DNA from 3 places in the Pseudomonas sp. Arb-4-2C genome. Region 1 is predicted to be linked to each of the others. Evidence: predicted binding sites of a transcription regulator. Region 1 holds the regulator's gene; each other region holds the start of a gene.
What was found. Region 1 encodes FliA, which starts transcription of late flagellar genes. Its sites were predicted from a motif close to CTAAAGTTTNNNNNNNNNNNGCCGNTAA; they were not measured.
Positions count from the first base shown of each region.

Region 2: a site for FliA is predicted at 2,416-2,443, ahead of AC0J41_RS08120 (methyl-accepting chemotaxis protein). Genes of this name have one in related genera too.
Region 3: a site for FliA is predicted at 3,299-3,326, ahead of AC0J41_RS13155 (methyl-accepting chemotaxis protein). Genes of this name have one in related genera too.

Region 1 covers NZ_CM146899.1:1,331,344-1,338,611, forward strand. Annotated here, with positions in the region: gene flhA (flagellar biosynthesis protein FlhA) at 1-881, shown strand, start outside; gene flhF (flagellar biosynthesis protein FlhF) at 893-2,233, shown strand; gene fleN (flagellar synthesis regulator FleN) at 2,347-3,177, shown strand; gene fliA (RNA polymerase sigma factor FliA) at 3,174-3,914, shown strand; gene AC0J41_RS06060 (chemotaxis response regulator CheY) at 4,082-4,453, shown strand; gene AC0J41_RS06065 (protein phosphatase CheZ) at 4,472-5,260, shown strand; gene AC0J41_RS06070 (chemotaxis protein CheA) at 5,315-7,268, shown strand, end outside.
Region 2 covers NZ_CM146899.1:1,795,517-1,802,784, reverse strand. Annotated here, with positions in the region: gene AC0J41_RS08125 (LysR family transcriptional regulator) at 1-563, shown strand, start outside; gene AC0J41_RS08120 (methyl-accepting chemotaxis protein) at 689-2,371, opposite strand; gene AC0J41_RS08115 (Na+/H+ antiporter family protein) at 2,572-3,888, opposite strand; partial or broken gene AC0J41_RS08110 (cache domain-containing protein) at 4,176-5,465, shown strand; gene AC0J41_RS08105 (methyl-accepting chemotaxis protein) at 5,568-6,323, shown strand; gene AC0J41_RS08100 (sensor histidine kinase) at 6,463-7,268, opposite strand, start outside.
Region 3 covers NZ_CM146899.1:2,951,757-2,959,024, reverse strand. Annotated here, with positions in the region: gene AC0J41_RS13165 (AAA family ATPase) at 258-782, opposite strand; gene pnuC (nicotinamide riboside transporter PnuC) at 779-1,342, opposite strand; gene AC0J41_RS13155 (methyl-accepting chemotaxis protein) at 1,537-3,171, opposite strand; gene AC0J41_RS13150 (undecaprenyl-diphosphate phosphatase) at 3,477-4,307, shown strand; gene AC0J41_RS13145 (DUF1294 domain-containing protein) at 4,304-4,732, shown strand; gene AC0J41_RS13140 (MmcQ/YjbR family DNA-binding protein) at 4,847-5,206, opposite strand; gene AC0J41_RS13135 (LysR substrate-binding domain-containing protein) at 5,203-6,111, opposite strand; gene AC0J41_RS13130 (FMN-dependent NADH-azoreductase) at 6,237-6,848, shown strand; gene AC0J41_RS13125 (alpha/beta hydrolase family protein) at 7,085-7,268, shown strand, end outside.

The DNA.
Region 1 (7,268 bases):
GCGACAACCTCGATCTGGCGCCGAGCGCTTATCGCCTGACCCTGATGGGGGTGATCCTGGCCGAAGCCGAGATCTACCCGGACCGCGAACTGGCGATCAACCCGGGGCAGGTCTACGGCACGCTCAACGGCATTACCGCCAAAGATCCGGCTTTTGGCCTGGAGGCGGTGTGGATCGAAGTCAGTCAGCGCGCCCAGGCGCAATCGCTCGGTTACACCGTGGTCGATGCCAGTACCGTGGTCGCGACCCACTTGAACCAGATTCTGTACAAGCACTCCAGTGAACTGATCGGCCACGAAGAAGTGCAGCAACTCATGCAATTGCTGGCCAAAAGCTCGCCGAAACTGGCTGAAGAGTTGGTGCCGGGCGTGGTTTCACTGTCGCAGTTGCTCAAAGTGCTGCAGGCGCTGCTGGCCGAACACGTGCCGGTGCGCGACATCCGCAGCATCGCCGAGGCCATCGCCAACAACGCCGCCAAGAGTCAAGATACCGCCGCCTTGGTGGCCGCAGTCCGCGTCGGCGTATCCCGCGCCATCGTCCAAAGCATTGTAGGCACTGACTCCGAGCTGCCTGTGATCACCCTGGAACCAAGGTTGGAACAAATATTGCTCAATAGTCTGCAGAAGGCAGGACAAGGCTCGGAAGAGGGCGTTCTGCTGGAGCCAAGCATGGCCGAGAAGCTGCAGCGTTCGCTCATCGAAGCGGCGCAGCGCCAGGAAATGCAAGGTCAACCGGTGATCCTGTTGGTAGCAGGCCCGATACGCGCGATGCTCTCGCGTTTCGGCCGCCTCGCCGTCCCGGGGCTGCACGTGCTGGCCTACCAGGAAATTCCGGACAACAAGCAAGTGACCATCGTTGCGACAGTAGGGCCCAACGGCTGAGGTAGTGGTTTATGCAAGTTAAGCGTTTTTTCGCCGCCGATATGCGTCAGGCCATGAAGCTGGTTCGTGATGAGCTGGGCGCTGATGCCGCCATCATTGGCAACCGCCGCATTGCCGGCGGCGTCGAGCTAACGGCGGCGCTGGATTACAAATTGTCGGCGCTGGCGCCACGGGTTCCGAACATGGAACTTGAGGACGAGCTGCGCAAGACCCAGTCGCGCATCGTTACCGCCCAGGCCGAGCTGAGCCTGCGTGGCGAAGCCGACGGCAACACCAATCGCCAGTTGTTCGCCGGTCTGCCGTTGACGGCCGGTCTGCCGCTGACCGCTGCCGAGCCGTTGAGCGAACCGACTTACGCCGCCCCGGCGCGCCCGGCCCCGGCGCCTGCGCAGTCCTCCGGCGGGATTGACCCGCGTGCACTGGATTCGATGCGTTTTGAATTGAACAGCCTGCGCGAGCTGATGGAAGTGCAGCTCGGCACCCTGGCCTGGAATCAACTGCAAGGCAGCCGTCCGGCGCAAGCCAACCTGTATCGCCGTCTGCAACGTATCGGTCTGTCCGGCCCGTTGTCGCGCGACCTGCTGGCAATGATCACCGACATCGAAGAGCCTCGTCAGGCCTGGCGCATGCTGCTCGCACATCTGGCGCGGATGATTGCCGTACCGGAAGTCGAGCCGCTGGAAGAGGGTGGAGTGATTGCCATGGTCGGCCCGGCCGGCATGGGCAAGACCACCACCCTGGCCAAGCTCGCCGCGCGCTACGTGCTCAAGTACGGCGCGCAGAATGTGGCGCTGGTCAGCATGGACAGCTTCCGCATCGGCGCTCAGGAACAACTCAAGACCCTGGGCCGGATTCTCAACGTGCCGGTGACGCACGTTGATCCGGGCCAGTCGCTGGTTCAGGCGCTGGATCCACTGCTGCGCAAGCGCGTGGTGCTGATCGATACTGCCGGCCTGCAGGCCAGCGATCCGGCCCTGCGCATGCAGCTCGAAAGCCTGGCCGGTCGTGGCATCCGTTCAAAAAATTATCTGGTCCTGGCAACCACCAGCCAGAAACAGGTTCTAACCGCCGCTTATCACAGTTACAAGCGTTGCGGGCTTGCCGGGTGCATCCTGACTAAACTGGATGAGACAGCAAGCCTGGGCGAAGTGTTGAGCCTGGCAATCAGTCATGAACTGCCGGTCGCGTACCTGACCGATGGCCCACGGATTCCGGATGATCTGCATCTGCCGCGCCGCCATCAACTGGTCAGCCGCGCCGTCAGCGTGCAAATGCAGGAAGAACCCAGCGAAGAAGCCATGGCTGACATGTTCGCTGATATCTACCACAGCCCGACCAAGCAGGTTGGCTGAGGTAATGAACCGTTTTTGTACCTACATCGATGGTCTGCCATGCATTGTTCCGGTTGAGAACGCGCAGCCAGTAATGTGGCCTCCGTCTATGCAAGACAAGGTAAAGAAATAACATGGGCAGCATGCATCCCGTACAGGTGATCGCGGTGACCGGCGGCAAAGGTGGCGTCGGCAAGACTAACGTGTCAGTGAACTTGTCTCTGGCGTTGGCAGAGCTTGGCCGTCGGGTCATGCTGCTGGACGCCGACCTGGGGCTGGCGAACGTCGACGTTCTGCTGGGACTGACCCCCAAACGTACCCTGGCCGACGTGATCGAAGGTCGCTGCGAGCTGCGCGACGTGCTGTTGCAAGGTCCCGGCGGGATCCGCATCGTGCCGGCCGCCTCCGGCACCCAGAGCATGGTTCACCTGAGTCCGGCGCAACATGCCGGTCTGATTCAGGCCTTCAGCGACATCGGCGACAACCTCGATGTGCTGGTGATCGACACCGCTGCAGGCATTGGTGACTCGGTAGTCAGCTTTGTCCGCGCAGCCCAGGAAGTGTTGCTGGTGGTCTGCGACGAGCCGACTTCGATCACCGATGCCTACGCGTTGATCAAACTGCTCAATCGCGACTACGGCATGAACCGCTTCCGCGTCCTCGCCAACATGGCGCAGAGCCCGCAGGAAGGGCGCAACCTGTTCGCCAAGTTGACCAAGGTCACGGATCGCTTCCTCGATGTCGCCTTACAATACGTCGGCGCGGTGCCGTACGACGAAAGCGTGCGCAAGGCAGTGCAGAAGCAGCGAGCGGTCTATGAAGCCTTTCCGCGTTCCAAGTGCGCGCTGGCGTTCAAGGCGATCGCGCAGAAGGTCGATACCTGGCCGCTGCCTGCCAACCCGCGCGGTCACCTTGAGTTTTTCGTCGAGCGCCTCGTGCAGCAAACGGCAGGGCCTGTGTTATGACCGCCAGCGGTATGAATTACTACAAGAAGTCGGCACGTGACGCGCAGTACGAGTTGATCGAGCGTTACGCGCCACTGGTCAAGCGCATTGCCTATCACCTGCTGGCGCGCTTGCCGGCGAGTGTGCAGGTCGAAGATCTGATTCAGGCCGGGATGATCGGCCTGCTCGAAGTCTCGACCAAATATGACGCCAGCAAGGGCGCCAGTTTCGAAACGTACGCGGGCATTCGAATCCGCGGTGCGATGCTCGATGAAGTGCGCAAAGGTGATTGGGCGCCACGCTCGGTTCACCGCAACACCCGTATGGTCAGTGACGCAATTCGGGCAATTGAAGCTAAAACCGGCCGTGATGCTAAAGATCACGAGGTTGCGGCCGAACTCCAATTGAGTCTCGACGATTACTACGGGATTTTGAATGACACGCTGGGCAGCCGGCTGTTCAGTTTCGACGACCTGTTGCAGGACGGCGAACACGAAGGGCTGCACGAGGATGGCGCCAGTTCTCATCTTGAGCCGTCACGCGATCTGGAAGATGAACGCTTCCAGGCCGCGCTGGCGGACGCGATTGCCAATTTGCCGGAGCGTGAGCGACTGGTGTTGGCGCTGTACTACGACGAAGAGCTGAACCTCAAGGAGATCGGTGAAGTCCTTGGCGTCAGTGAATCGCGGGTCAGCCAGTTACACAGCCAGTGCGCGGCCCGCTTGCGGGGGCGTTTGGGGGAGTGGCGAGCGCGCTGAAGGCAGTGTGGGGACACTGCGAACGAGGCTGGTGCGGTGATGAACGGCACCGGTCTTGCTCTGTTGTGCTCCAGACAGTCATCGAGTGCTTTGCCGGATTGATTGAAATGGCGCGTCCAGGTGCTGGGCGCGTTTAAGACTGCTTGGAGGTCGAATTGGACAAGAACATGAAAATCCTCATCGTTGATGACTTCTCAACGATGCGGCGGATCATCAAGAACCTGCTGCGTGATCTGGGGTTCACCAACACCGTCGAGGCCGACGATGGCACGACTGCCATTCCGGTGCTCAACAGCGGAAGCATCGACTTTCTGGTAACGGACTGGAACATGCCGGGCATGACCGGTATCGACCTGCTGCGCCACGTGCGTGCCGATGAAAAACTCAAGCACCTGCCCGTGCTGATGGTGACTGCAGAAGCCAAGCGCGAGCAGATCATCGAGGCCGCTCAGGCCGGTGTGAACGGCTACGTGGTCAAACCTTTCACGGCTCAGGCGCTGAAAGAAAAAATCGAGAAGATTTTCGAACGCATCGGCTGATGAACGCGCGGGGGAGCTATGGAGCATAACGAATCTTCACAGGGCGATTTCGAATCGACCCTGAAAAAACACGCGGTCGAACTGGTCGAGAGCCTTGAAAAAGGCAGGTTCGGCGACGCTGTGCAACTGATCCATGAGCTCAATCAGACCCGTGACCGCGGCCTGTATCAGGAAGTGGGCAAGCTCACACGCGAACTGCACAGTGCGATCGTCAACTTCCAGATCGATCCGCACATGCCGCAGGCCGAGGAAGTGTCGCAAATCACCGACGCCACCGAACGCCTGGGCTATGTGGTCAAGCTGACCGAAGCCGCGGCCAACCGCACCATGGATCTGGTGGAAAGCGCCACCCCGGTCGTCAATGGTCTGGCTGAGGAAGCCCAGGCCCTGAGCACCGACTGGGGCCGTTTCATGCGCCGTGAGGTCGGGGCCGAAGAGTTCCGCGAGCTGGCGCGCCGGGTCGACGGTTTTCTGTCGCGCAGCAGCACGGGCAACCGTGCGGTGTCGAGCAACCTTAACGACATCCTGCTGGCTCAGGATTACCAGGACCTTACCGGTCAGGTGATCAAGCGCGTGACCCAACTGGTCACCGAAGTCGAAAGCAATTTGCTCAAACTCGTCCTCATGGCCAGTCAGGTGGACCGCTTTGCGGGCATCGAACACGACCGCGCCGCGATGCTTGCAGAAAAAGATCCACAAAAACATCTCTCGCAGGGTGAAGGTCCGCAGATTCATGCCGATAAACGAGAAGACGTTGTGTCCGGTCAGGACGATGTGGACGATTTGTTATCCAGCCTTGGATTCTAGAGTTTTGGAATTTTAGGTTTTTTGGGTTTTTAGACCTGTAGGAGCACCCCATTAATGAGCTTCGGCGCCGATGAAGAGATCCTTCAGGATTTCCTGGTTGAGGCCGGCGAGATTCTTGAGCAACTGTCCGAACAACTGGTCGAGCTGGAAAGCCGTCCGGATGACGCAGATCTGCTCAACGCAATTTTTCGCGGTTTCCACACTGTAAAAGGGGGCGCCGGCTTCCTTCAGCTCAACGAGCTGGTGGAGTGCTGTCACATCGCCGAAAACGTGTTCGACATCCTGCGCAAGGGTGAGCGTCGCGTTGATGCAGAACTGATGGACGTTGTCCTCGAAGCACTGGACGCGGTGAACAGCATGTTCAGCGAAGTCCGTGAACGTGCACCGATCACGGCGGCCACCCCGGAACTGCTGGCCGCGCTGGCACGTCTGGCCGAGCCGCAATCGGCCGACGAAGCTCCGGCTTCGCCGGTGGCCGAGATGATCGAAGAGCTGGTCGTCGAAGGCGATTCGAGCGATTCGGGCGACATCACCGATAACGAATTTGAACAGCTGCTGGATTCGCTGAACGCCGTCAAGGCTGAAGCCGAAGCCCCGGCCGCTGCTGCACCTGCGCAAACTGCCAATGAGGCAGCCAGCGATGAAATCACTGACGCTGAATTCGAGTCGTTGCTCGATCAGTTGCACGGCAAAGGCCAGTTCGCGGCGGACGCCGTTGCACCGACGGCGGCTGCTCCTGCGGCACCGGCTGCGGGCGACAGCTCCGACATCACCGACGACGAATTCGAAGCGCTGCTCGACCAGTTGCACGGCAAGGGCAACTTTGCCGTTGAAGCACTCGAGTCGGCGATCGCCTCGGCACCGGCTGCACCTGCTGCTCCGGTGGCTGCTGCGGCCGGTAGCGACTTGATCAGCGATCACGAGTTCGAATCGCTGCTCGACGAGTTGCACGGCAAAGGCAAGTTCACCGACGTCGGCGCTGCCGCTACAGGCACCGCTGCTGCCGTTTCGACGCCAGCTGCCAAGGCACCGGCTGCTCCGGCTGCTGCGCCGAAGGCTGCGCCCAAGCCTGAGCCGAAAGCCGAAGCTGCAAAACCGGCTGCCGCTGCCGCCCCGGCTCCGGCCCGCGCCGCCGCTGCACCGCCAGCGGAAAAACCGGCGAGCGAAGCCGAGACCACCGTGCGGGTCGACACCGCGCGTCTCGACGAAATCATGAACATGGTTGGCGAGCTGGTACTGGTGCGTAACCGTCTGGTGCGCCTGGGTCTCAACAGCGGCGACGAAGCCATGTCCAAGGCCGTGTCGAACCTCGATGTGGTCACAGCTGACCTGCAGACCGCGGTGATGAAGACCCGGATGCAGCCGATCAAGAAGGTCTTCGGGCGCTTCCCGCGTCTGGTTCGCGACCTCGCGCGTCAGCTCAAGAAAGAGATCAACCTGGAACTGGTGGGTGAAGAAACCGACCTCGACAAAAACCTTGTCGAGGCGCTGGCCGACCCGCTGGTCCACTTGGTGCGCAACGCTGTCGACCACGGCATCGAGTCACCGGAAGAACGTGAAGCCTCGGGCAAGGCCCGTGGCGGTCGTGTTGTTCTGGCCGCCGAGCAGGAAGGCGACCACATTCTGTTGTCGATCTCCGACGACGGCAAAGGCATGGACCCGAACGTCCTGCGTTCGATCGCGGTAAAACGCGGTGTGATGGACAAGGATGCGGCCGATCGCCTGAGCGATACCGAGTGCTACAACCTGATTTTTGCCCCGGGCTTCTCGACCAAGACCGAGATCTCCGACGTGTCCGGCCGCGGTGTCGGCATGGACGTGGTGAAGACCAAGATTTCCCAGCTCAACGGTTCGATCAACATCTACTCGACCAAGGGCCAGGGCTCGAAGATCGTCATCAAGGTGCCGCTGACGCTTGCGATCATGCCGACCCTGATGGTGATGCTCGGCAATCAGGCGTTTGCGTTCCCGTTGGTCAACGTCAACGAAATCTTCCACCTCGACCTGT
Region 2 (7,268 bases), 460 kb from region 1:
AGCTGCAACTGGACATCCAGCAGACCGACCATTACGTCGACCCGCTGCAGGAAGGCGCCGACCTGCTGTTCCGCATCGGCCCGCTGCACGATTCGAGCATGCAGGCACGGATTCTCGCACCGCACCGCTTTCAGGTCGCGGCCAGCCCGGCGTATCTCAAGCAGCACGGCACACCACAACATCCCGACGAACTCGCGCAACACCAGTGCCTGGCCTACAAAGGTGCGACCGGCCAGCAGCGCTGGTTCTTCCGGCAGGATCAGGGCGATTGGACACCCTACTCGGTCAAAGGCCCGATCACCGGCAACCACGCCGACACCCTCACCCAAGCCGCCGAACAGGGTCTGGGGCTGGTGATGTTTCCGTCATGGCTGATTGGTGAAGCGGTACGCGAAGGCACGCTGGTGCCGGTGCTGGGGGAATATCAGGTGTCGAACAGCCTGGAGCCGCAGCAGATTGCCGTGCTGTGGCCGGGGAGCCGGCGGCTGTCGGTGAAGGTGCGCACGGTGATTGATTTTTTCATGGAATGCTTCGGCGAAATCCCCTACTGGGACAGACCCTGAGCCTTGCACAAAACCCAATGTGGGAGCGGGCGTGCTCGCGAAAGCGTCGTGTCCGTCAGCCATTCTGTATCTGACACAGCGCATTCGCGAGCACGCCCGCTCCCACAAAGTTTTTGCAGCAACCTTTAAATACGGAACTGGCCCACCAGTTTGCCCAATCGCTGGCCAAGTTCGGCCAAGCTGCGCGAGGTCTGCGCGCCCAACTGGGTCTCATCCGCCACGCTGTCCACCGCCACCGCAATCTGATGCACGCTGCGGTTGATTTCCTCGGCCACCGCCGTTTGTTCCTCGGCAGCACTGGCGATCTGCGCGTTCATCGAGTTGATGGTCGCGATCAGCTCCGCCATCGCATCCAGCGACGCCCCGGCCTGATTGGCCTGCGCCGAGGTGCCATCGCCCGCCTCGCTGGACCGGCGCATCGCCTCGACCGCCGACTGCGTGCCCGCTTGCAAGCGATCGATCATGCCCTGAATTTCCTGGGTGCTGATCTGCGTGCGGCTGGCCAGTGCCCGCACTTCGTCCGCCACCACCGCAAAGCCACGCCCGGCCTCCCCGGCACGCGCCGCTTCAATTGCAGCGTTCAGCGCCAGCAGGTTGGTCTGCTCGGCAATCGAGCGGATCACCCCGAGCACGCCGACAATCGACGACACGTCCTGCTGCAGGCTGTCGAGTGACACGCCGCTGCTGCGAATGTCATCCACCAGCGCATGAATCTGTTTGATGCTGCCGGCCACCACGCGCTTGGCGCTCTGACCTTCTTCATCGGTCTGCTGTGCGGCGACGGCGGCATTCTGCGCGCTCTTGGCCACTTCCTGAGCGGCGGCAGACATCTCGTTGATCGCCGTGGCGACTTGATCGGTCTCGTGGCGCTGACGCTCCATCGCCTGATCAGAGCGCTGGGCCTGATCCGAGACCTGGGTCACCAGGCCAGTCAGTTGCGTGGTCATCTCGGTGATCTGCCGCACCAGGCCGTGGATCTTGTCGACGAAACGGTTGAACGAGCCAGCCAGTTCGCCGAGTTCGTCCTGGCTGGTGATGTTCAGCCGGCGCGTCAGGTCGCCCTCGCCCGCCGCGATGTCGTCGAGGTTGGCTTTCATCAGAGTCAGCGGCCGCAAAATGGCATTGGCCAGCAGCATCCCCGCTGCGGCGATCACCAACAGTACCAGCACCGCCACGCCGACGATGCTGAGGATCACGCCTTCCATCCGCTCCTGCACCTGGCCTTCGACCACCGCCACCTGCGCTTCAATGCCGTCGAGGTTGACCGACGTACCCACCGCCATGTCCCACTTCGCCAGGTACTCGGTGTAGCCGAGTTTCGGCACCAGCACGTTGGCGTTACCCGGCAACGGCGAGCTGTATTGCAGATAGTGGGTGCCGTCCTTCGCCACGCTCACCAGGCCGCGATTGACGTAAACGCCATTGGGGTCGCGGTTGTCCTTGAAGCTTTTGCCCACGCCTTCAGGGTCGTTGGCCTTGAACAGGCGCACGGTCTCGGAGTCGTAGCCGAAGAAGTAGCCGTCCTTGCCGTAGCGGATCCCCGACAGCAGCTTGATCGCCTGCGCCCGCGCCTCGTTGTCACCGGGGGCGGCTGCGTCATACAACGGCTTGATCGTGGTCATGGCCACGGCGACGTAACTTTGCAGCGTGGCCTTGGCGTCGGCGAGCAAACGCTCGCGGGTCTGCTCGACCTCGGTGTGCGCCTGTTGCTTGAGGATGAACAGCGTGGTCAGGCTGATGACCAGCGCAAAGAGCAACACCGGCAGGACGGCAAGCGACAGGACTTTGGCCTTGAGACTCAAGCGCATGGGGGGAGCTCACTCTTTTGGTTTTATTGGCGTGGTTAAAGGCGTTAACGGCACGCGCAAACAAAAGTTGAGTCTGGAGATGCCTCGTATCCCTGTGGGAGCGGTCTTGCTCGCGAAGGCGGTGTATCAGAAACACAATTGTTGACTGACACGACGCTTTCGCGAGCAAGCCCGCTCCCACAGTCTGGGATTTGTGGTGGTCAGAGGACCATCGCGGCCACCCAGCCGAACGCCAGCAACGGCAGGTTGTAATGCAGGAAGGTCGGGACCACCGTGTCCCAGATATGGTGATGCTGGCCGTCGATGTTCAGACCGGAGGTCGGCCCGAGGGTCGAATCCGAAGCCGGCGAACCAGCGTCGCCCAAGGCCCCGGCAGTGCCGACGATGCAGACGATCGCCAGCGGGCTGAAGCCCAGTTGCACGCACAGCGGCACGAAAATCGCCGCAAGGATCGGCACGGTGGAGAACGACGAACCGATGCCCATGGTCACCAGCAGCCCGACCAGCAACATCAACAGTGCGCCGACGCCCTTGCTGTGATTGATCCACGAAGCCGACGATTCGACCAGGGTCTGCACCTGCCCGGTGGCCTTCATCACTTCGGCGAACCCGGACGCGGCGATCATGATGAAGCCGATCATCGCCATCATCTTCATGCCTTCGGTGAACAGGTCATCGGTCTCGCGCCACTTGACGATGCCCGACACCGAGAAGATCAGAAAACCGACCAGCGCCCCGATAATCATCGAGTCCAGCAGCAGTTGCACAATGAACGCCGCTGCAATCGCCACACCGGCGATCATCAGGCTTAGCGGGTTGTACTGCACCGCTACCTGCTCGACTTGCTCGATTTTCGCCAGGTCGTAGACGCGCTTCTTGCGGTAACTGATGAATGCCATGGCCAGGCCGAACACCATGCCCAGCGCCGGAATGCCCATGGCGTGGGTGACGTTGATGCCACTGATGTCGACGCCACTGCGCGCGACGTTGGCCAGCAGGATTTCATTGAGGAAGATGTTGCCGAAACCCACCGGCAGGAACATGTACGGGGTGATCAGGCCGAAGGTCATGACGCAGGCGATCAGACGACGATCGAGTTGCAGCTTGGTCAGCACATATAAAAGCGGCGGCACCAGCAGTGGAATGAACGCAATGTGGATCGGCAGGATGTTCTGCGAGGCAATCGCCACCACCCAGAGCAGGCCGATCAGCAGCCATTTGACGCTGCCGCCACCGGTCGCGTGTTGCCGGTCAACCATCGCCAGGGCCTTGTCGGCCAGCGCATGGGCCAGACCGGACTTGGCAATCGCCACCGCGAAAGCGCCGAGCAGCGCGTAGGACAACGCCACGGTCGCCCCCCCGCCCAGGCCGCTGTTGAACGCCTTGAGCGTGGCGTCGATGCCCAGACCACCGGTCAGGCCACCGACCAGCGCACCGACGATCAGGGCGATCACCACGTGCACACGGGACAGGCTGAGGATCAGCATGATGCCGACCGCAGCAATCACTGCATTCATTTCACTACCTCAAAAAACACTGCGATGAAATTATCACCGCCAGACAGGATGAGTCCGCCCACGGAGCACCGGCGGATTTGCAAAGAGGGTCTTATTAGAAGGGCGCGCACTGTGCCGCAGAGTGACCGCAGTGTCAAAGCGAGCGAATGTAACAACCGATGAAGAACCCTGTAGGCGGAATTCGGCGACTGCGGCAATCGGTCATATTGCACTTGAACAATAAAGAAAGCTGAAACGCGGCCGTTACAGTGCAAAGTCTCAGATATTTATCGAATAAGGACGTCTCCATGTCGCTCAGACAACTTTCCATTCAATGGAAAATCACCCTGCTCGCCGGCCTCTGCCTGGCGGGCATCGTGACCCTGCTGGTGGGTCTTTCGCTGTACCGCATGGAGCACAGCTCCGAGCTGGTGAAGGCGTCGAGCATGGAGATGCTGACCGAATCGGCCCAGGCGCGCATTGAATCGCAAGGCGAAGTGCAGGCTGCCGGCATTCGCCAGCAGTTCATGGACGCCTATCAATACGGCCATGGCTTCTCGCGCCAGGTGCTGTTCCTGCGTGAACAGGCAGAAAAGCGCTTCCTCGATGCCTTCGATCTGCGCGAAGACATGACCCGTCAGGTCAAATCCGCCCTGCAGGCCAACCCGGAACTGCTCGGCCTGTCGCTGGTGTTCGAAGCCAACGCACTGGACGGCAAGGATGAACTGTTCGCCGGTCAGGCCGAACTGGGCAGCAACGACAAGGGCCGTTTCGCCTTGTACTGGTCGCAGCCGACTCCCGGCAAAGTCACCTCGATGGCCCTGCCGGAAAGCGACATGGCCGACACCAGCACCGGCCCCAGCGGCCAGGCCGCCAACGCCTGGTTCACCTGCCCGCGCACCACGCTCAAGCCGTGCGTGATCGAACCGTACTTCTACGTGATCGACGGCCAGAACGTACTGATGACCAGCATCGTCTTCCCGCTGATGGTCAACGGCAAAGTGATCGCCTCGCTGTCGGTGGACATCAACCTCAACAGCCTGCAAGCGATCAGCCAGGGCGCGAGCAAAAAGCTCTATGACGGCCAGACCGCCGTGAGCATCATCAGCCCCACCGGCCTGCTCGCCGGTTACAGCCCGGACGCGAGCAAGCTGAGCAAGCGTCTGGATGCCGTGGACACCGTCAGCGGTGCTGAACTGCTGCGTCAACTCGGCGCCAGCAGCAGCGTCAGCAGCCTGCACAGCAACGGCCAGTTGAAAGTGCTGTCGCCGTTCCAGCCGATCCCCGGCGGCCCGGCGTGGGGCGTATTGCTCGATGTGCCGGAAAAGGTCCTGGTCAGCCGCGCCGAAGCACTCAAGCAGCAACTGGATGCGAGCAACAATTCAGGCACCCTGATCGAACTGAGCCTCGGCGTGCTCGCAGCCTTGGTCGGCTTGCTGCTGGTGTGGCTGATGGCGCGCAGCGTGACCCGGCCGATCCTCGGCGTGGCCAACATGCTCGAAGACATCGCCAGTGGCGAAGGTGATCTGACCCGCCGTCTGGCCTATGACAAACAGGATGAGCTCGGGCAGTTGGCCGGCTGGTTCAACAAGTTCCTCGACAAGTTGCAGCCAATCATCGCCGAGGTGAAACGCTCGGTGCAGGACGCACGCAACACCGCCGACCAGTCTTCGGCCATTGCCACCCAGACCAGCGCTGGCATGGAGCAGCAATACCGCCAGGTCGATCAGGTCGCCACCGCGTCTCACGAAATGAGCGCCACCGCGCAAGACGTCGCACGCAGCGCCGCGCAAGCCGCCGAAGCGGCAAAGGACGCCGATCGCGCCACGCGTCAGGGCCTGACCGTGATCGACCGCACCACCGCGAGCATCGACACCCTCGCCGCCGACATGAGCGCAGCGATGGTCCAGGTCGAAGGCCTGGCCGCCAACAGCGAGAAGATCGGCACCGTGCTGGAAACCATCCGCGCCATCGCCGAACAAACCAACCTGCTGGCGCTCAACGCCGCGATCGAAGCGGCGCGTGCCGGTGAGGCCGGTCGTGGTTTTGCCGTGGTCGCCGACGAGGTGCGCAACCTCGCCCGCCGCACGCAGGAATCGGTGGAAGAAACCCGTCAAGTGATTGAGCAACTGCAGACCGGCACCCAGGACGTGGTCGGCTCGATGGGCAACAGTCATCGTCAGGCCCAGGGCAGTGTCGAACAGGTCGGGCAAGCGGTGACCGCACTGCGCCAGATCGGCGATGCAGTGACGGTGATCAGCGACATGAACCTGCAGATCGCCAGCGCGGCGGAAGAACAGAGCGCGGTGGCCGAGGAGATCAACAACAACGTGGCGACCATCCGTGACGTGACCGAATCGCTGTCCGGGCAGGCCAACGAGTCGGCGCGGGTGAGTCAGTCGCTAAACAGCCTGGCGAATCAGCAGCAGAGCCTGATGGATCAGTTCCGGGTCTGACGCGGACTTGCATCCAGCTGAATTCCAATGTGGGAGCGGGCTTGCTCGCGAAAGCGGTGTATCAGACAAAGCAATACTGACTGACACACTGCCTTCGCGAGCAAGCCCGCTCCCACAGGGGGTTGGGGACTGACCGGGATCAGCGTTTAGGCAACTCGATCACCACCTTCAACCCGCCCCACTCGCTCTCGCCCAACACCAGCAACCCGCCCCACGTCTCGACGATGTCCCGGACGATCCCCAGCCCCAGACCATGACCATGAGTCTGCTCATCCAGTCTCGTGCCCCGACTGAACACCTGACTGCGCTGCTGTTCGGGGATCCCCGGGCCGTCATCTTCCACGCTCAGGGCAAAGCCATCCGTGCGCTCGATCACACTCAGGCGCACTTCGGCGTCCGCCCATTTGCAGGCGTTGTCCAGCAGGTTGCCGAGCAGCTCCAGCAAATCCTCACGGTCCCATGGCAGTTGCAGACCCGGCGGCGCGACGTAGCTCAGCGCCAAATGCTCGCCGTGGATCATGTTCAGCGTCGCCAACAGTCCCGGCAGTTCCGCGTCACAATCGAACAGCGCACCGGGCAGCGCATCACCGGACAGGCGCGCGCGATTCAGTTCGCGATTGAGCCGCTGCTGCACCTGTTCCAGTTGGTCCTTGAGAATCTTGCGCAACTCCGGATGCGCATCGAGTTTTTCGCTCGACGCCAGGCTCAACAGCACCGCCAGCGGCGTCTTCAACGCATGCCCCAGATTGCCCAGCGCATTGCGTGAGCGCTTGAGGCTGTCTTCGGTGTGGGCGAGCAAATGGTTGATCTGCGCCACCAGTGGCTCCAGTTCCACCGGCACCTGATCGTCGAGTTGCGAACGCTGGCCCTGCTGCAACTGGGCGATCTGCTCGCGCGCCCGCTCCAGCGGGCGCAAGGCGCGGCGCACGGTGATGCGCTGCAGCA
Region 3 (7,268 bases), 1.6 Mb from region 1:
TGTTGTTGATTTTCAACGGGTTGGCGATGAGCCGTGTGGCGCTGATACACAAGCTGTTTCAGCGCTGAAACAGTCACGCCGACAGCCACCCGGTCAATGGCGGCGCAAAGCTCTGGAACAAGGGTTTGCCGGGGACTGTTTCACCCGCGTAACAGATATTCTGACAAAACGATGAAGGCCATTGAAATGGCTGCTTTGCGCTGGAGTGGGTGTTTCAGGAATGGACACTTGTGCCCCGAAAGGGGCTGTTCGCCGGGTCAATCAGCCAATAAATCAGCGACCGCCTCGAAAGCCTGCGCGCGGCGCTCATCCCAGTTGCCCTGAATGATCTGCAGCGTTTGCCCATGCTGTTCAAGCCAGTCGCGGGTGGCTTGAAAGAACGCCATGCGCTCGCTGAGTTGCGGTTGGCAACGCTGGCCATCGTCGGTCCAGTCGATCTGCTCCGGCGACAACACCAGGTGCAGGTCGTAATGCCGCGCCAGCAGTTCGGGTTCCAGCCATGCCGGGCAGGCGCCAAACAGGGTCTGGCTCCAGAGGATATTGCTCAGCAGGTGGGTGTCGAGAATCAGTAGTTCGGGGCGCTGCGCCCGGGCCTGATCTTCCCACTGCAACTGCCCTCGGGCGATGTCGGGGATGTCGTTGAGGCAGGTATCGCGCGGATTCTGTTCGATGAACCAGCGCACGTATTCATCCACCCGCAAACCACCAAAGTGTGCCTGAAGGCCGGCCGCCAGCCAGCTCTTGCCCGTGGACTCCGGGCCGGTCAGGACCACGACCTTCATGGCTGCAACGCCGGATCGGCGCGCCATTCACGCCAGCCTTGCAGCGCAATCAGGGTGAACAGGGCATACAGCGCGGCGGTGAGGTAAAGCCCCTTATAAAGAAACAGACCGACGAAAATCACGTCCAGCACGAACCACAGCGCCCAGCATTGCAGGCGCTTCTGCGCCATCCACAATTGCGCGACGAGGCTGAACGCCGTCAGTGCGGCATCGAGCCACGGCTGTGCGGCGTCGGTCCAGTGCGCCATGGCCGCGCCGAGCAGCAGACTGCCGAGGGCGCCCGCGCTCAGGCCGAGCAGGATCGAGCGCCGGTCCAGACGCGTGACGTCGCGCCCGTCGTGCATTGTTCCGGCACGGGTCCATTGCCACCAGCCGTAAACTTGCAGTGCGGCGTAGATCACTTGCAGCAACATGTCCGAATACAGCTTCACGTCATAGAAGATCCAGCTGTACAGCAACACCATGACCAGGCCGATCGGCCAGCACCACGGATTCTGTTTGACCGTCAGCCAGACGGCGATCACGCCGAGGGCGGCGGCAAACAGTTCAAGCCCGGACATGTGGCTTCCTTGGAGGGAGTTGAGGAGGGAGCGGATTGTACCCAAAAACCTGTGGGAACGAGCCTGTTACCGATTTTGACGGAACCGATTAACCATGAAGGCGCGAGCCTGCTCGCGAAAGCGGTGTATCAGTCACCTGATTCACTGACTGACACGACGCCTTCGCGAGCAGGCTCGCTCCCACAGGTTACGGCTTAGACGCGGAACTGGCGCAACAACTGGTTCAACTGCTCACTCAACTGCCCAAGCTTGACGCTCGCTGCACTCGACTGCTCCGCCGCCAGCGCTGTGCTGTGGGACAGGCCGGCCGCCTGGGTGACGTTCTGGTTGATGTCCTCGACCACATGCGCCTGTTGCAGCGTGGCGCTGGCAATCGAGGCGTTCAGGCCGTTGAGATTGCGCAGCGCCTGGCCGATGGCATTCAGGCTGGCGCCCGCGAGGCCGGCCTGTTCGATGGTCAGTTGCGAAGCCTTGCTGCTGTCGCCGATGACCTTGACCGCCGCTTCGGAGTGATTCTGCAGGCGTTCGATCATGGCCTGGATTTCCGCCGTCGACTTTTGCGTGCGCTGTGCCAACAGGCGAACCTCGTCGGCCACCACCGCAAAACCCCGACCCTGTTCACCGGCGCGCGCCGCTTCGATGGCTGCGTTGAGCGCCAGCAGGTTGGTTTGCTCGGCAATCGAACGAATCACTTCCAGCACACTGCCGATCTGCGTGCTTTCCGCCGCCAGCGTGCGAATCACTTCGACCGCCTGATCAATGGTTCCGGACAACTTGTCGATCTGTTGCAGGCTGCCGTCGATGTTGATCTGGCCCTGTTGCGCCTGAGCTTCGGCATCGCGCATTTCAGCGGCGGCGTGCTCGGCATTCTTCGCTACATCCTGCACGCCGTAGGTCACTTCATTGATCGCGGTCGCCACCAGCTCCATCTGCTGCGATTGCTGCTGGCTGCGTTGCTGGGCCTGGGTGGCATCGTTGCCCAGTTCGCTGGACGACTGGCCCAGTGCGCTGGCCGAGACCTGCAAGTCACCGATGACCCGGCGCAATTTGGCGGTAAAGGCATTGAAGTGATGGGCCAGTTGCGTGACTTCGTCCTGGCCGTGAGTGTCGAGGCTGCGGGTCAGGTCGCTTTCGCCGCTGGCGATGTTGGCCATGGCGTTCACGGTTTCCTGCAGCGGGCGCACGATACTGCGGGCAATCAAAATCACCAGCAGGGCCATGATCACGGCAATCGCCAGACCGATCACCGTCGCCTTGATCACCTGGCCGCGAAACTCGCTCTGCACATCATCGATATAGACGCCGGACCCGAGCACCCAGCCCCACGGTTCGAACAGTTTGACGTAGGAGGTCTTCGCCACCGGCTCGCTGGCGCCGGGCTTGGGCCAACGGTAATCGACCATGCCTGCGCCCTGGCTTTTGGCGATCGCAACCATTTCGTTGAACACCGCGAAACCGTCCGGATCGCGGATCGCCGAGAGGTTCTGGCCCTCAAGCTTGGGATTGGTCGGGTGCATGACCATCACGGGCGTGAGGTCGTTGATCCAGAAGTAGTCGCTCTGGTCGTAGCGCAGGCCACGGATGGCGGTCAGCGCCTGCTTCTGCGCGGCGTCGCGGGTGAGGGTGCCGGTGGTTTCCAGGTCGTGGTAGTAGGTCAGCAGGCCGCTGGCGGTCTGCACCACATGCTGGGTTTTCTGCGCCTTGGCGTGGTACAGGTCATCGTGGATCTGCTTGAGCATCAACACACCCAAGGTCAACAGCATGACCACGGCCACAACCAAGATGAGCCACAAGCGTCGGCTGATCGACACACTGCGCAAGCTGTTCATAACGCTGTCACTCCGATTTTTTTTTCTTGTAATAAATCAACGCCAGCATCCAACCACGTTTCGGTGGTCGGGCATACGCGACCCAAGTCGTATAACGCCGCAGCACTATTAAGGCTTGTCTGTTAGGATTTCGGCCCCGCGCATGAAAACCTGAATCCAAGTTGATATTTCACGGAATTTTGACCGTTTCGTGTGGATCCTGTGCGCGCGGAATCGGTACAGCAACAAACAGCTACGCTGAACGCAGTGAACGTTAGAAAAATATTATCGGGGCATGCCGGCGTGCATCGCTCTTTGGGGGATTGATGGATCTTTGGACCGCCTTGCAGGCACTGATTCTTGGAGTTGTAGAGGGGCTGACGGAGTTTTTGCCCATTTCCAGTACCGGACACCAGATCATTGTTGCCGACCTGCTCGACTTCGGCGGCGAACGGGCCATGGCGTTCAACATCATCATCCAGCTCGGCGCGATCCTGGCGGTGGTCTGGGAATTTCGTCGCAAGATTCTCGACGTGGTGATGGGCTTGCCGACCCAGCCGAGTGCGCGGCGCTTCACTGCCAATCTGCTGATCGCCTTTCTGCCGGCAGTGGTGTTGGGGGTGATATTTGCCGATCTGATCCACCAATACCTGTTCAACCCGATCACCGTTGCGACCGCGCTGGTAATCGGCGGGGTGATCATGTTGTGGGCCGAACGCCGGCAGCATGAGGTACATGCCGAAACCGTGGACGAGATCACCTGGAAGGACGCGCTGAAAGTCGGGTTCGCCCAGTGCCTGGCGATGATTCCTGGCACCTCGCGCTCCGGCTCGACGATCATCGGTGGTCTGCTGTTCGGCCTGTCGCGCAAGACTGCGACCGAGTTCTCGTTCTTCCTGGCCATGCCGACCATGGTCGGTGCGGCGGTGTATTCCGGTTACAAATATCGTCATCTGTTCGTGCCGGCAGACTTCCCGGTGTTCGCCATCGGTTTCATCACCGCGTTCATCTTCGCGATGATCGCCGTGCGCGGTCTGCTCAAGTTCATTGCCAGCCACAGCTACGCAGCGTTCGCCTGGTACCGGATTGTCTTCGGACTGGTGATTCTGGCGACCTGGCAGTTCGGCTGGGTGGACTGGTCGGCGGCCAAGGCATGAGTGATTCACGCGCGCGTCGCCCGGACGGACGCCCGTCCGGTGGCGGCATTCAGCATTTGAAACTGAAACTGGCGGTGTTGCTGATCGTCTGCGCATTGCCGGCATTCGGCTCGCTGTCGATGTGGCTGCGCGGGATCTCGCTGGTGCCACTGACCGCCTACGGTGTGGTCAGCGTCTTGACGTTCTTCATGTACTGGGCGGACAAGCGCAAGGCGCGCGCCGATGCATGGCGCACCCCGGAGAACATCCTGCACGCACTGGAACTGGCGGGCGACTGGCCCGGCGCGCTGATCGCCCAACAGGTGTTCCGGCACAAGACGCGCAAGGTGTCATTTCAGATTCTGTTCTGGGCGATCGTGGCATTGCACCAGGTGTTCTGGATCGATCAGCTGTTTATCGGCTCGAACCTGCTTTCACTGTTCTAAAGCACCACAAATCCCCTGCAGGAGTGAGCCTGCTCGCGATAGCGGTGTATCAGTCGACATCTCTTTGACAGATACGACGCCATCGCGAGCAGGCTCACTCCTACAGAGATGGTGTCAAAGCAGTAATCCAACCTGGGTTTTCTTTGGCAGCTTGCTCACCACCAACTGATGCGATCGCGTCAGCAATCCTTGCAGCTCCTCGGCGCCCAGCGGGTAGGGCGGATGCATGATGATCCACTGCGCCCGCGCCAGATAAGGCGCCGGTTGAATGCCCGGGCGATCGCAATGGCCGAGAAACAGATCCTTGTCGACCTTGAATGCCAACGAATCCCCGCGCAGCCCCTGCAAGGCGAACATCTTGTTGCCGGCGATCGAAAACACCCGCACGCCCCCCCATTTGTAATCCTCCTGCGCGCCCGGCAAGGCCAGGCAGAAGGCGGCGACATCCGCTTCGTTCATTTTTCCCTTGGTCATAACAGTCGCTCCCCACACGCATTGAACGATTCGACCAGATGGTCGATCCACGCCCGCACCGCCGGCATCACCCCGCGCCGATGCGGATACACCGCCTGCAACCAGCCGCCAGGCAACGACCACTCGGGCAGCAATTGCACCAGCGCGCCACTTTCGAGATCGGCTTCGCAATACATCATCGGCAGCAGGGTAAAGCCCTGGCCGGCCAGCACACAGGCCTTGCGTACGATGAAGTCATCGATGCCCAGCCGCGCTTCCATGTTCAGTTCGACACTGTTGCCCTGTTGATCGAGCAAGCGTACGTGCACCATACGGTCGGCTTCCAGCGCGCCGAGCACTGGCAGGTTCTTCAGGTCCTGCGGGTGGCTGATTGTTTTGCTTTCGACAAATGTCGGGCTGGCAACCACCACCATTTGCGCCTGCCGCAGACGACGGGTTACCAGCAACGGATCTTCATCGCCGAGTTCCCGCACGCGCAGTGCCACGTCGAACCCTTCAGCGACCAGATCCACCCGGCGATTGAGCAGCACCACCTCCAGTTGCACCTGAGGGAATTTGCCGAGGAATTCGCTGATCACCCATGGCAACATTTCTCGCGCCAGGCCGGTCGGGCACGACACACGCAAGCGGCCGCGCGGTTCGCTGGACATGCTCGCGACTGCTTCGTCGGCCATTTCCGCTTCAAGCAACATCGCCTGACAGTGACGCAGGTAACGCTCACCGACAGCGGTCAGGTTCAGTTGGCGGGTGGTGCGTTGCAGCAGGCGGGCGCCCAGACGCTCTTCGAGTTCGGCAATGCGCCGTGACAAGCGTGATTTGGGAATGCCCAGCAAACGCCCGGCCGCCGCGAAGCCACCGGCCTCGACGACCTTGGCGAAATAGTAGAGATCGTTGAGATCCTGCATGAAAAGTCCACCGTTCTATCAGTGGGACGAACTATCGCATTGTCGGCGGCTAATCAGCTATTGGTTTCTTCCGTAGGATTGTCTCCATTCCGTCGCCGCCGGCGATTCTTTCCAGGAGATTCCACATGAAACTGCTGCACATCGATTCGAGCATTCTGGGCGACAACTCGGCTTCCCGTCAGTTGAGCAGTCAAGTCGTCAAAGCCTGGCAAGCCGCCGAGCCTGCCGCCGTCGTGACCTATCGCGACCTGGCCGCCGACGCCATCAGCCACTTCTCGTCGACCACCCTGGTCGCCGCCGGCACCACTGCTGAGCTGCGCAACGCCGCACAACAGCATGAAGCTGAACTGAGCGCTTCGACCCTGGCTGAATTCATCGCTGCTGATGCCGTCGTTATTGCCGCACCGATGTACAACTTCACCGTACCGACCCAGCTCAAAGCCTGGATCGACCGCGTGGCCGTTGCCGGCCAGACTTTCCGCTACACCGAAGCCGGGCCTGAAGGCCTGTGCGGTGGCAAGAAAGTGGTCATCGTCTCCACCTCCGGCGGCATCCACGCCGGTCAGGCGAGCGGCATCGCTCACGAAGAGTACCTGAAGCTGGTTCTGGGCTTCCTCGGCATCACCGACATCGAAATCGTCCGTGCCGAAGGCCTCGCTTACGGTGATGAAGTGCGCAACAACGCGATGAGCGCTGCTCAGGCGAAGATCAGCGAGCAACTGTTCGCTGCTGCGTAAGCATTGCGTAAAGACCAGCTGCCGTTCAGGTAGCCTCCCAAAAAACTCTGTATTCTGGTTCTGCAAGGGCCAGATGCGGAGTTTTTTGTTTCTGACTGTTGCATAATCTGGCCCGGGTTATGCAGTCAAACGATCAACGTCTGAGTGCAACGCCGCGCCGGATCACCGAACCACGGGGTTTCGGGCGTCGGAACACGAAGGATCTTTCGATTGAGTAACACAGGGTGGGCCATCCGATGATGCGTCTTTGTGCAACGTTACTGATTTGCCTGCTCGGCAGCCTCGGTTCAGTGCATGCCGCGCCCGGGCGTCACCCTGTCTGGAGCGTCGGATATCACGAGATGACGTTCCTCGATCCTCTGGATCTGCAGCCGATGCGCGCCATCGCCTTTTATCCCTCCAGCGACCGCGAACACACCA